3 regions of the Paenibacillus sp. FSL M7-1414 genome follow, and region 1 is predicted to be linked to each of the others. Evidence: riboswitches for the same ligand, from Rfam matches in the RefSeq annotation. Region 1 holds a riboswitch; each other region holds the start of a gene.
What was found. A riboswitch is a leader RNA that binds a small molecule or an ion and turns the genes downstream of it on or off. The one in region 1 is predicted to bind thiamine pyrophosphate.
Positions count from the first base shown of each region.

Region 2: another riboswitch for thiamine pyrophosphate. It lies ahead of thiC (phosphomethylpyrimidine synthase ThiC); the one in region 1 lies ahead of tenA (thiaminase II).
Region 3: another riboswitch for thiamine pyrophosphate. It lies ahead of MHH92_RS02310 (ABC transporter substrate-binding protein); the one in region 1 lies ahead of tenA (thiaminase II).

Region 1 is NZ_JBBOOS010000001.1:3,647,795-3,650,945, forward strand. Features, by position in the region: gene MHH92_RS15765 (endo-1,4-beta-xylanase) at 1-1,042, shown strand, start outside; TPP riboswitch at 1,249-1,346, shown strand; gene tenA (thiaminase II) at 1,461-2,123, shown strand; gene MHH92_RS15775 (spore coat protein) at 2,326-2,622, opposite strand; gene MHH92_RS15780 (hypothetical protein) at 2,633-2,833, opposite strand; gene MHH92_RS15785 (zinc-dependent alcohol dehydrogenase) at 2,865-3,151, opposite strand, start outside.
Region 2 is NZ_JBBOOS010000001.1:733,369-736,519, reverse strand. Features, by position in the region: gene thiC (phosphomethylpyrimidine synthase ThiC) at 1-1,740, opposite strand, end outside; TPP riboswitch at 2,129-2,242, opposite strand; gene MHH92_RS03415 (IclR family transcriptional regulator) at 2,391-3,134, opposite strand.
Region 3 is NZ_JBBOOS010000001.1:480,490-483,640, forward strand. Features, by position in the region: gene MHH92_RS02305 (thiamine-binding protein) at 1-35, opposite strand, end outside; gene MHH92_RS02310 (ABC transporter substrate-binding protein) at 260-1,300, opposite strand; TPP riboswitch at 1,522-1,634, opposite strand; gene MHH92_RS02315 (NAD-dependent epimerase/dehydratase family protein) at 1,778-2,533, opposite strand; gene MHH92_RS02320 (VOC family protein) at 2,551-2,937, opposite strand; gene MHH92_RS02325 (hypothetical protein) at 3,121-3,151, shown strand, end outside.

The sequences.
Region 1 (3,151 bases):
CTGGAACAAAGCGGTGTCTACTCCACTGAAGGGTGACTCTTCGGGATCAGCCAGTTTCCGCACCTTATGGGATCATAGTAACCTGTATATCCTTGTGGATGTTCAGGATGCAAAGACAGATGTGAATGACAGAGTAGATATCTTTGTTGACCTCAATAATGGCAAGACCACTTCATATGAAGCAGATGACCGACACGTAATCATTAAGCGGTCGGGCAAAGCTGAGGGCGTGGAGAAGCGTTCATATCATGTACGCGAGACCAAAGCCGGATATCAGGTTGAATTGTCCATTCCGTGGGGTGGTATCCAAGTCCGATCAGAATATGAAGCCGGATTGGATATCCGTGTGACTGATGGCGGTTCAAGTGGGACACAACCTTATAATCCACTGTACTGGAATGATCGAACACAATCTCAGGAACAGGATACAAGCAAATACGGCGTGATTCAGCTTGCCCCTATGCCCAAATCTGCACAAGCTGTACAAGGGATTGTTCAGATTGATGGGAAGAAAGACACATCATGGAATAAGGCTGCACCGTTTGAAGTAAACCGGTTGAACCAAAGCGAAGGTGCAGAGGCAGTGGCTCGCGCAATGTGGTCAGGTGAATATCTATACCTGCTGATCGACGTCACTGATCCAAACATCATCACAGATAGCATCAACCCATGGGATCAGGATTCGGTTGAGATTTTCCTGGACGAGAATCACCAGCGCACACCGTATTTTCAATATGATGATGCCCAGTTCAGAATCAGTGCAGACAATGTGGGAACCTTTGCAGGGGGTGCCTCACCTGGACGCCTTGTAAGTGCTGTGAAGAAAACAAATAAAGGATATCTCGTAGAAGCCAGAATTCATTTACAATCATTGACGCCCAAAGCAGGAAATGTTCTCGGTTTCGAGCTCCAAATTAACGACAACCAGGGCGGAGGTAAGCAGAGCGTAGCCAAGTGGAATGATACGACCAATGAGAGCTGGAGAAATACTTCCCAGTACGGAATACTCACTTTTGTCGGAAAGAACAAACTCGGGCATTAAACCATCGGCAGTAGTTGCAAGAATAGAAACCATCATAACAGTGGCTGAAACTCAACCATTGTTGTGATGGTTTTCATCGTTTACATACGTCACCAAAGGTGATGAGGGGCGATACAATCTGCCTTGACTATATTTAACAGCCCTTGATATACTAAATGGATGTTATTTTATCTTTTATGGGAATAAGATAGTAATCAACTACATACAACCGTTTGCGAGGGAGCCTTAACCGGCTGAGAGGGTGTTAAACCGACCTTACCTGATTTGGATAATGCCAACGTAGGGATGCAACGATGAAACACTGTACTTGGGTAGCTCATGCGAACCCCCTTGTTTTAGTGTATTTGTCTGCGAAACATCCTATGGATGTTTCGTTTTTTTTGTTTTTAAATACGTACATTATGAATTGGAGGAACACATGTTGACTATTTCAGAGAGACTATATCAGGCAGCACAGCCCGTGTGGAAAGAATGTCTCGAGCATCCCTTTGTTAAAGGAATCGGAGATGGTTCCTTACCGGTCGAACAATTTCGTTATTATTTGCTGCAAGACTACTTGTATCTGTTCGATTATGCCCGTGTATTTGCACTAGGTATCGTCAAGTCGCACGACCCCAAATTGATGCAGTTTTTTAGTAAAAACGTAGATAACATCCTGAATGGTGAAATGAAAATCCATCGTTCTTATATGGAGCGATTAGGAATTACAGAGGATCATGTTTTTCAGGTAAAACCTGCACTGAAAAATGCAGCCTATACTAACTATATGCTCTCTGTTTCCCATACGGGTGGCATAGCAGAAGTACTTGTTTCCATTCTGGCCTGCTCATGGAGCTATGCAGAGATTGGTCAAGTCCTTGCCCAAAAGCCAGGCGCAGCTGATCATCCTTTTTACGGAGAGTGGATCACAGGATATGCTTCCTCTGAATACAACAGCAGCAATCAATCCCTAGTGACGTTAACGGATAAGCTATTAGAAGGCTGTAGCGAGGGAACGTACCAACGGATGGAAGATATTTTCGTGATGTGCAGTCGCTTTGAGCTTGATTTTTGGGAGATGTCATGGAGGCTGGAGCCTTAAGTTTACTGGTAGTTCATTCAATTAGAGAGCAGCGGCCATAAACAGTCTCAGGATGGAAATTAAGTAAAGGAACGCTTGTATAAGCGTGTTTCGTGATGATACCGAAAAAAGGGCGGAGTGTATCCGCCTTTTATTATTGTTGAAATTCTTGACACAGGGACATTTTGTTCTCTGAAGTCTCTGGCTAAAATCAAAAAGGGTGTCAGGACGGAATGTTCATAGCAGTCTGAATATTTTTCAGATCGAGCTGAATTTGCTCTGCAATATGGTAAGGGTGGTATAAGCCATGCTGCACCATGTAATTTGATATCTTTTCATGAGAATCTATGGCTTCATCGAGCTGTTTCATCAAAATTTGTTTGATTTCGGGGGTGGCACATTCGGTCACAGCCATGGCGTAGTTTCTGACGCTGCTCTTGGCGTTCATCAAAAAATCCATTGCGATTACGTCATCGGTCAGCGTATTAAGACCAGTCATATGTTCTAATATTGGGTTCATTTTTTATCTCCTATACAGTCGCTTTAGACAGCACTCCACCGAGCTCCTGAAGCTGCTGTTGTGATAATGTCGCATCTTGTTGCAAAATTTGCTTGAGCTCCGGGTCGGTTACCAGAGCTTGCATGGTCTTGGATTTAGTCATACAAACCGTCTTGAACGCAGCTATTTCATGCACCTCGAGCATCTCATGCAAAGCGTAAGTGGAATCCATTCAGATTGTCCTCCCATGTATCTATTCATATTTAAGGCTTTAAGATGACTTTAATGCAATCGTCCGTTTTTGTATCGAACACTTCATAGCCCCGTTTGGCCTCGTTGAGCGGAATGACGTGCGTAACAATGTCGCCAGGGTCCACTTTGCCAGACGTAACCAACTCGTACATGTATGGCATGTAGTGAATGACCGGAGCTTGTCCGGAACGGATATTCACGTTTCGCTGCATGATATCACCGAGCGGGAATCCGTTATAACGTCCGCCGTATACCCCAGTGACTTGAATGGTGCCACCTTTGCGAACAGCCTGAGATG
Region 2 (3,151 bases), 2.9 Mb from region 1:
AGCGGCAAAGGCACGAATGTCCTGCGTGATGCGCATGCTACAGAACTTCGGTCCGCACATGGAGCAGAAATGAGCTTCTTTGGCCCCTTCTGCTGGCAGCGTCTCATCATGGTAGGACAGCGCACGTTCCGGGTCCAGTGACAGGTTAAACTGGTCACGCCAGCGGAACTCAAAGCGTGCCTTGGACAATGCGTCATCGCGGCGTTGAGCACGCGGATGGCCTTTCGCCAGATCGGCGGCATGAGCTGCGATCTTGTAGGCGATGACCCCTTCCCGCACATCATCCTTGTTGGGCAGGCCCAGATGTTCTTTTGGCGTAACATAACAGAGCATGGACGTGCCGAACCAGCCAATCATGGCTGCCCCAATGGCGGATGTGATGTGATCATATCCTGGCGCAATGTCGGTCGTTAGCGGCCCAAGTGTGTAGAACGGTGCTTCTTTACAGATCTCCATCTGCAAGTCCACATTCTCCTTGATCTTATGCATCGGCACATGACCCGGGCCTTCGATCATCACCTGCACATCATGCTTCCATGCGATCTGCGTCAGTTCCCCAAGCGTGGCCAGTTCCGCCATCTGAGCTTCGTCATTCGCATCGTAGATACTGCCTGGACGAAGTCCATCTCCCAGTGAGAACGCCACATCATACCTTTTCATAATCTCGCAGATTTCTTCAAAATGGGTGTACAAAAAATTCTCCTGATGATGCGCCAGACACCATGCTGCCATAATGGACCCACCGCGAGATACAATGCCTGTCATTCGCTTGGCGGTCATGGGGATATAACGCAGCAGTACACCTGCATGAATCGTAAAGTAGTCCACGCCCTGCTCTGCCTGCTCAATGAGTGTGTCACGGTACAACTCCCAGGTCAGCGCTTCCGCTTCGCCATTCACCTTCTCCAGCGCCTGATACAGCGGCACCGTACCAATCGGCACAGGTGAATTACGGATGATCCATTCCCGGGTGGTATGAATGTTTTTGCCTGTGGACAGATCCATCACCGTATCCGATCCCCAGCGTACCGCCCAAGTCATCTTCTCCACCTCTTCCTCGATGGAGGAAGATACGGCCGAGTTACCTATGTTGGCATTGATCTTCACGTGAAAATGACGACCGATCAACATCGGCTCACTCTCCGGGTGATTGATGTTGGATGGCAGAATGGCCCGTCCACTCGCCAGCTCCTGTCTCACAAATTCCGGCTCCACGCCTTCACGAATGGCGGCGAATTCCATCTCAGCCGTAATGACTCCCTGTCTCGCGTAGTGCATCTGAGTCACGCAGCGTTCTGGCTGTGCCCGCAGCGGTTTGCCACGCAATCCAGGGTACTCTTCGGCTCCAGCTCTCTTTCCTCCGGGCTTCAGTCCGTTATCCTCCGGTTTAACTGTACGGCCCTGATAAGCTTCAACATCGCCGCGCTCTGTGATCCAACGTGTGCGCAGGGATGGCAGACCTGCACGGATATCCGCATGGAATGCGGGATCGGTCATGGGGCCGCTCGTATCGTAGACACGCAGCGGTTCGTTATGCTCCACCCCTTGGGGAGTATTTGTGTCATGAAGGACTATCTCACGCTCCGGTACAGCAATGTCCGGCCGTGAGCCCTGAATGTAGACTTTGCGGCTGCCCGGAAAGGGCTGGACCCGTCCGGCCGCTCCTGTTTCTTTTTCCACCTGCCGATCGTTATGTTCCTGTTCAATCGCTTGTTGTCCCGTTTGATTTCCTGTACTCATGTTCGCTTGTCTCCTCCTCAGTGTTCGTCGCTTGTTTGGTTGGTTTCGTCATTAGCTCACTTACGTACCTGTCCCAAATCATGCGCAATGCAGAGAAGAAAGAGCGATCCTACACCAGACCAGGGAAGACACTTTTCATGTACAGTTAACAACAGACGGAGGCTGCCACAGATCTTGGATGATCTATGGTGCGTTCTCTATTCATCCAAGCCCACTTCCGCAGGTTATCGAAAAAGAAGCCCATAAAATCCGCGCTATATCGCCCGTTCCCTGTATATAAAAAAGCCGGTCCCCGAAGGAACCGACTTTTATGTCCATCACCAATAATGCACCTTTATGCAGCTCCTTAACGGAGCCCTACAAGGGTCACATCATGTGGTGGTTGTGGTCATATCGCCGATTACTTCCCTACGCTGGTATGATCCAGATCAGGTGCAAAGGGTCCGGAATCTCATGCGATTCCGTCTCAGTCCGGACAATTCGGACTCCCCCAGTAACGTTAACAAGTTGCGGCTTACAGATGCCGCCGTTCATATTCAATGAAGCTGGCCCCGTTGGGCCGTCCATTACAGAGTAGCGTAACCGGAACATAAAAACAACCTTTATATTCCAGAACACCAACTCAATTGGAGAAAAACCTTACCTCAACATCAGGATAACATGAGCCCCATCTGCGTAGCAGCATCCTTCAACACAGGTGCGTATTCATGCAATGTCTCCTGCGAGAGTCGGCTGACAGGCCCTGAGACCGAGAGGGCAGCTGCAATATTGCCTCTGCGATCCATAATCGGAACAGATACCGCGGCGGCTCCCGGCTCACGTTCCTCATAACTCGTCGCATATCCGTTATCCCGGATATCTCCCATCTGCGCCAAATACACCGCCGGATCAATAAACACCGGCCATTCCGGCCCGTTCATCAGTTCTTCACGATCCTCGTCCGTGGCAAACGCCATCAAAACTTTGCTGGAAGCGCCCACAGACAGCGGGAGTCTAACACCCACTGGAGCGACTCGGCGGATCGCCTGATCACTTTGCACCGCCTGAATCCGTATCCGTTCACTGCCATCACGCAGGTACAGACTCACGGTCTCCCCCAATCGATCTCTCAGTCGCTCCATCGCAGGCAGCAGCAGAATAGCGGGATCATCACTGCGGGACATATGAGCCGACAGTTCCCAGATTCGGATGCCAAGTCGGTACTTCTCTGTTGCTGCATCGCGGATCACGAACCCTCGATCCTCCAGCGTAGCCATCAAACGGTGCACTGTACTTTTGTGCAGGCCAATCTGGCTGGCAATTTCGGTGAGTCCCAGATCACTGCGTGTGGTAAAACATAATAATATATCCAGCGCCCGTTCCACAGCCCGGACGGTTAACTTGCGATCTTCCATGGCATAATGCCCTCCTC
Region 3 (3,151 bases), 3.2 Mb from region 1:
GGAATAACTTGAATGCTAAGTAGTGTGCTTGCCATGAGAGATCACGGCTCCTTTCGTGATAAATAAAATGAACTAATGACTGTTACACTTGCCACTTCGATGACAGAATAACCTTCCAATCGCTGTTATCCCCAGATTTTTTTGATTCCCTTTCTCTAAAGGGAAAATCCGGTGATAAAGGCGACCGCTTCGCTTTTTCACGTTATTTCTGTCCTCTCCGTCATCGTGTAAATATTAAGTTCGTTTTATATGAGAAATTTTATTGGGGTAAAAAATCGTTCGTATATGCCTTGCTCACATCGATCTGTTCATCCAGCAGTTTTTTGCTAAACATCCAGTCGGTGTAGTTCTGCCATACTTCCTGCTTTTGCTCACCCCAGCGCGGGGCGTCATCTGTGTACTTTGGACTAAGCCATTTCTGGCTTGCCAGTACGAGGTCTTTATCCAAGTCCGGTACGGCCTTGATCAGAATGTTCGCTGCGTCTTCGGGATGATCAATTGCGTATTGATATCCTTCTGAAGTGGCTTTCAGGAATGCTTTCACCAACTCAGGGTCGTTTTGGATCGTCTGCTCGTTTGTTACTAGTACAGGCGTGTAGTAATCCAGTGCATCTGAATAATCCTTCACATATAACATGTCGATCGGTTCTCCGCGCAGTTCGGCTTCAATACCTGTCCAGGCGTAGAAAATCCATGCGAAATCGATATCCCGTTTCACTGCGGTGAAAAAGTCGGCATCACCCATGTTAATGTTTTTCACTTTGGATACATCGGCTCCGTCGCCTTCCATAATGGATTGCATCACGGCTTCTTCGACTGGGGAACCCCAACCGCCATAGGTTTTACCTTCAAAATCTTTCGGTGACTTGATATTCCGATCCGCCGGAGCAGCGAAACCAGATGTATTATGCTGAATAACTGCTGCGATGGAGACCAATGGAACACCCTGTGTGCGGGCTTGAGTTACACTCTCCTGATAACTTACGCCAAAAGGCACTTCATTCGAGGCAACCATTGTATCTGCGCCACCGGCACCTGGTTGTACAATCTCAACGTTCAAGCCTTCGGCCTTATAAAAACCTTGATCTACAGCTGCATACAGGCCTGTATGATTCGTATTTGGTGTCCAGTCGAGCACCACTTTAATATCTTTCAGGGCGGCAGTGTCACCTTCGTTGCTGCTTTCCGTATTTGTGTTGCCGTTCTGCCCAGCTGGGGCAGCTTCTTTGCCACCACATGCGGCTACAGTCACCATAAGCACGCATAAGAGCAACAATCCCATCGTTTTACGCCATTTCATCTGTGGTTCTCTCCTTCGGTATGTCCGGCCGATTGGCACGGGGTACTCCTTGGCTTCATATCCAATCATCTTGCATAAATCGACAGATTTATACCAGTTGAGATCTGGATAACGTCACTTTTTTTAGCTCTCTGGCTATATAAAAGAACATTAAAAAAGCGTCCCGTATTCCGGGACGCGTGCAGGCGTTAGAGAGGTGGCGTTCAGCCATAGGGCTGTGCCATTTCGATATACTCCGATTCCTACGCTGGCATGATCCAGATCAGGTCTAAGGGTTAGTATCTTGGTGGGATACACTCTCAGCCGGCCAATTCCGACTCCCCTGGGAAACTATGAAGTTACGGGCATTACTAGGTGTAATTATAGGCCAGAGGGTAGGACCTGTCCAGTCATGAACTGGATAGGGACACGTATAAGTTATAAACAGGCCGTTATACATATGTATAACAGCCTGTTTGGATGTGTTATTTTCAATAATTATCGTGGGGAATCATATAAGGCAATCTGACTGAGTGCAAAAGCATCGGATTTTGGGTCATAACCTACCTGTTTCTGAGTGGTTTCCAGATTTAATCGTTTAAACCGATTATTCGAGATCCCATGCAGTATGGTGAAGGGTTCCAGATCGGTAGTTGTAATTGCTTTGAACATCAAATCACACAAGTCAGCCGGACTAATATACGCGCTCATATCCCTTGCCTCCAGCACGGGTCCGTTCGGTTGAAAATCATCATATGCACCTATACGTATTGCTACACTTTGTAAACCTTCGGTATACGCAAAATAGGAAGCGAGCGATTCTCCAAAACATTTGCTAACCCCGTACAAATTCCGTGGGCGTGTCGGCATGTCCGGATAGACCTGAGCATCAATGGGATACCCCTCGATCGTCTGTGCACTGCTTGCCAGAATGACTCTTCGTACACCTTGGTCCTTGGCTGCACGGAATACATTAAATGTGCCTTTGATATTGATGTCCAACAACGATTCATAAAATCCGGCATGCGGGGAAGGATCTCCCGCCAGATGTACAACCACATCCATGCCTTCGCAAGCATGCTGACAGGCTTCGGGGTCTGTCACATCCAGTGTCATGATCTCATGGCCTGTCCCTTGATACGTATGCAGTCTGTCGATATTCAAATCCGTTAGTCGCAGGTGAAATGTCTCTGACAAGTGTTGGGACAAGTCACGTCCAATTTTTCCGGCTGCGCCGGTAATTAAAATGTTCATGAAATCAGCTCCAATTCTTAGCGCTGGAAGAACTCAATCCATTCCTTTTCAGGTCCATAGATGAAGAAATAGCGGTAACCGTTAGGCAATGTAATAATCTCTCCGTCGATAAATTCGGCTTCGGTGGCTTGGATGCGTTTGTACTCAGAATCAAGATCATCCACGTGGATCGCAAAATGGTGCACCGTACCTTCAGAAGGCAGCTTGTCGCTGTATCCTTGAATTAACTCAATCTCAGTCTCATTACTTCCATTGAAGCCAAGGAAGGCGAGCTGAATGATACCGTTGGTATGGGTCACCCGGTCTTTCAATTCAAGACCAACGATCTCCGTGTAGAAACGCAGCGTGGTCTCCAGATCACGAACGGCAATGCCGACGTGGTCAATGCGTTTTTGAAAACTCACAATCAAAAACCTCCTTATATATTGAAATTTGCTACCATTTTAAGGGATATCATAGAGCTGTACTACATGGTTGTCAAATCCAATTTTAAATTGGAAAAACCATAACTGTTCACAGAATGTTCACTTATGTGGAGGGTTTCCTCATCTCTATAATTACGAAGGTAAACAGAGAGGATGAGAGAATTGCCAACAAGCAAGAGGGAACAAATTATTT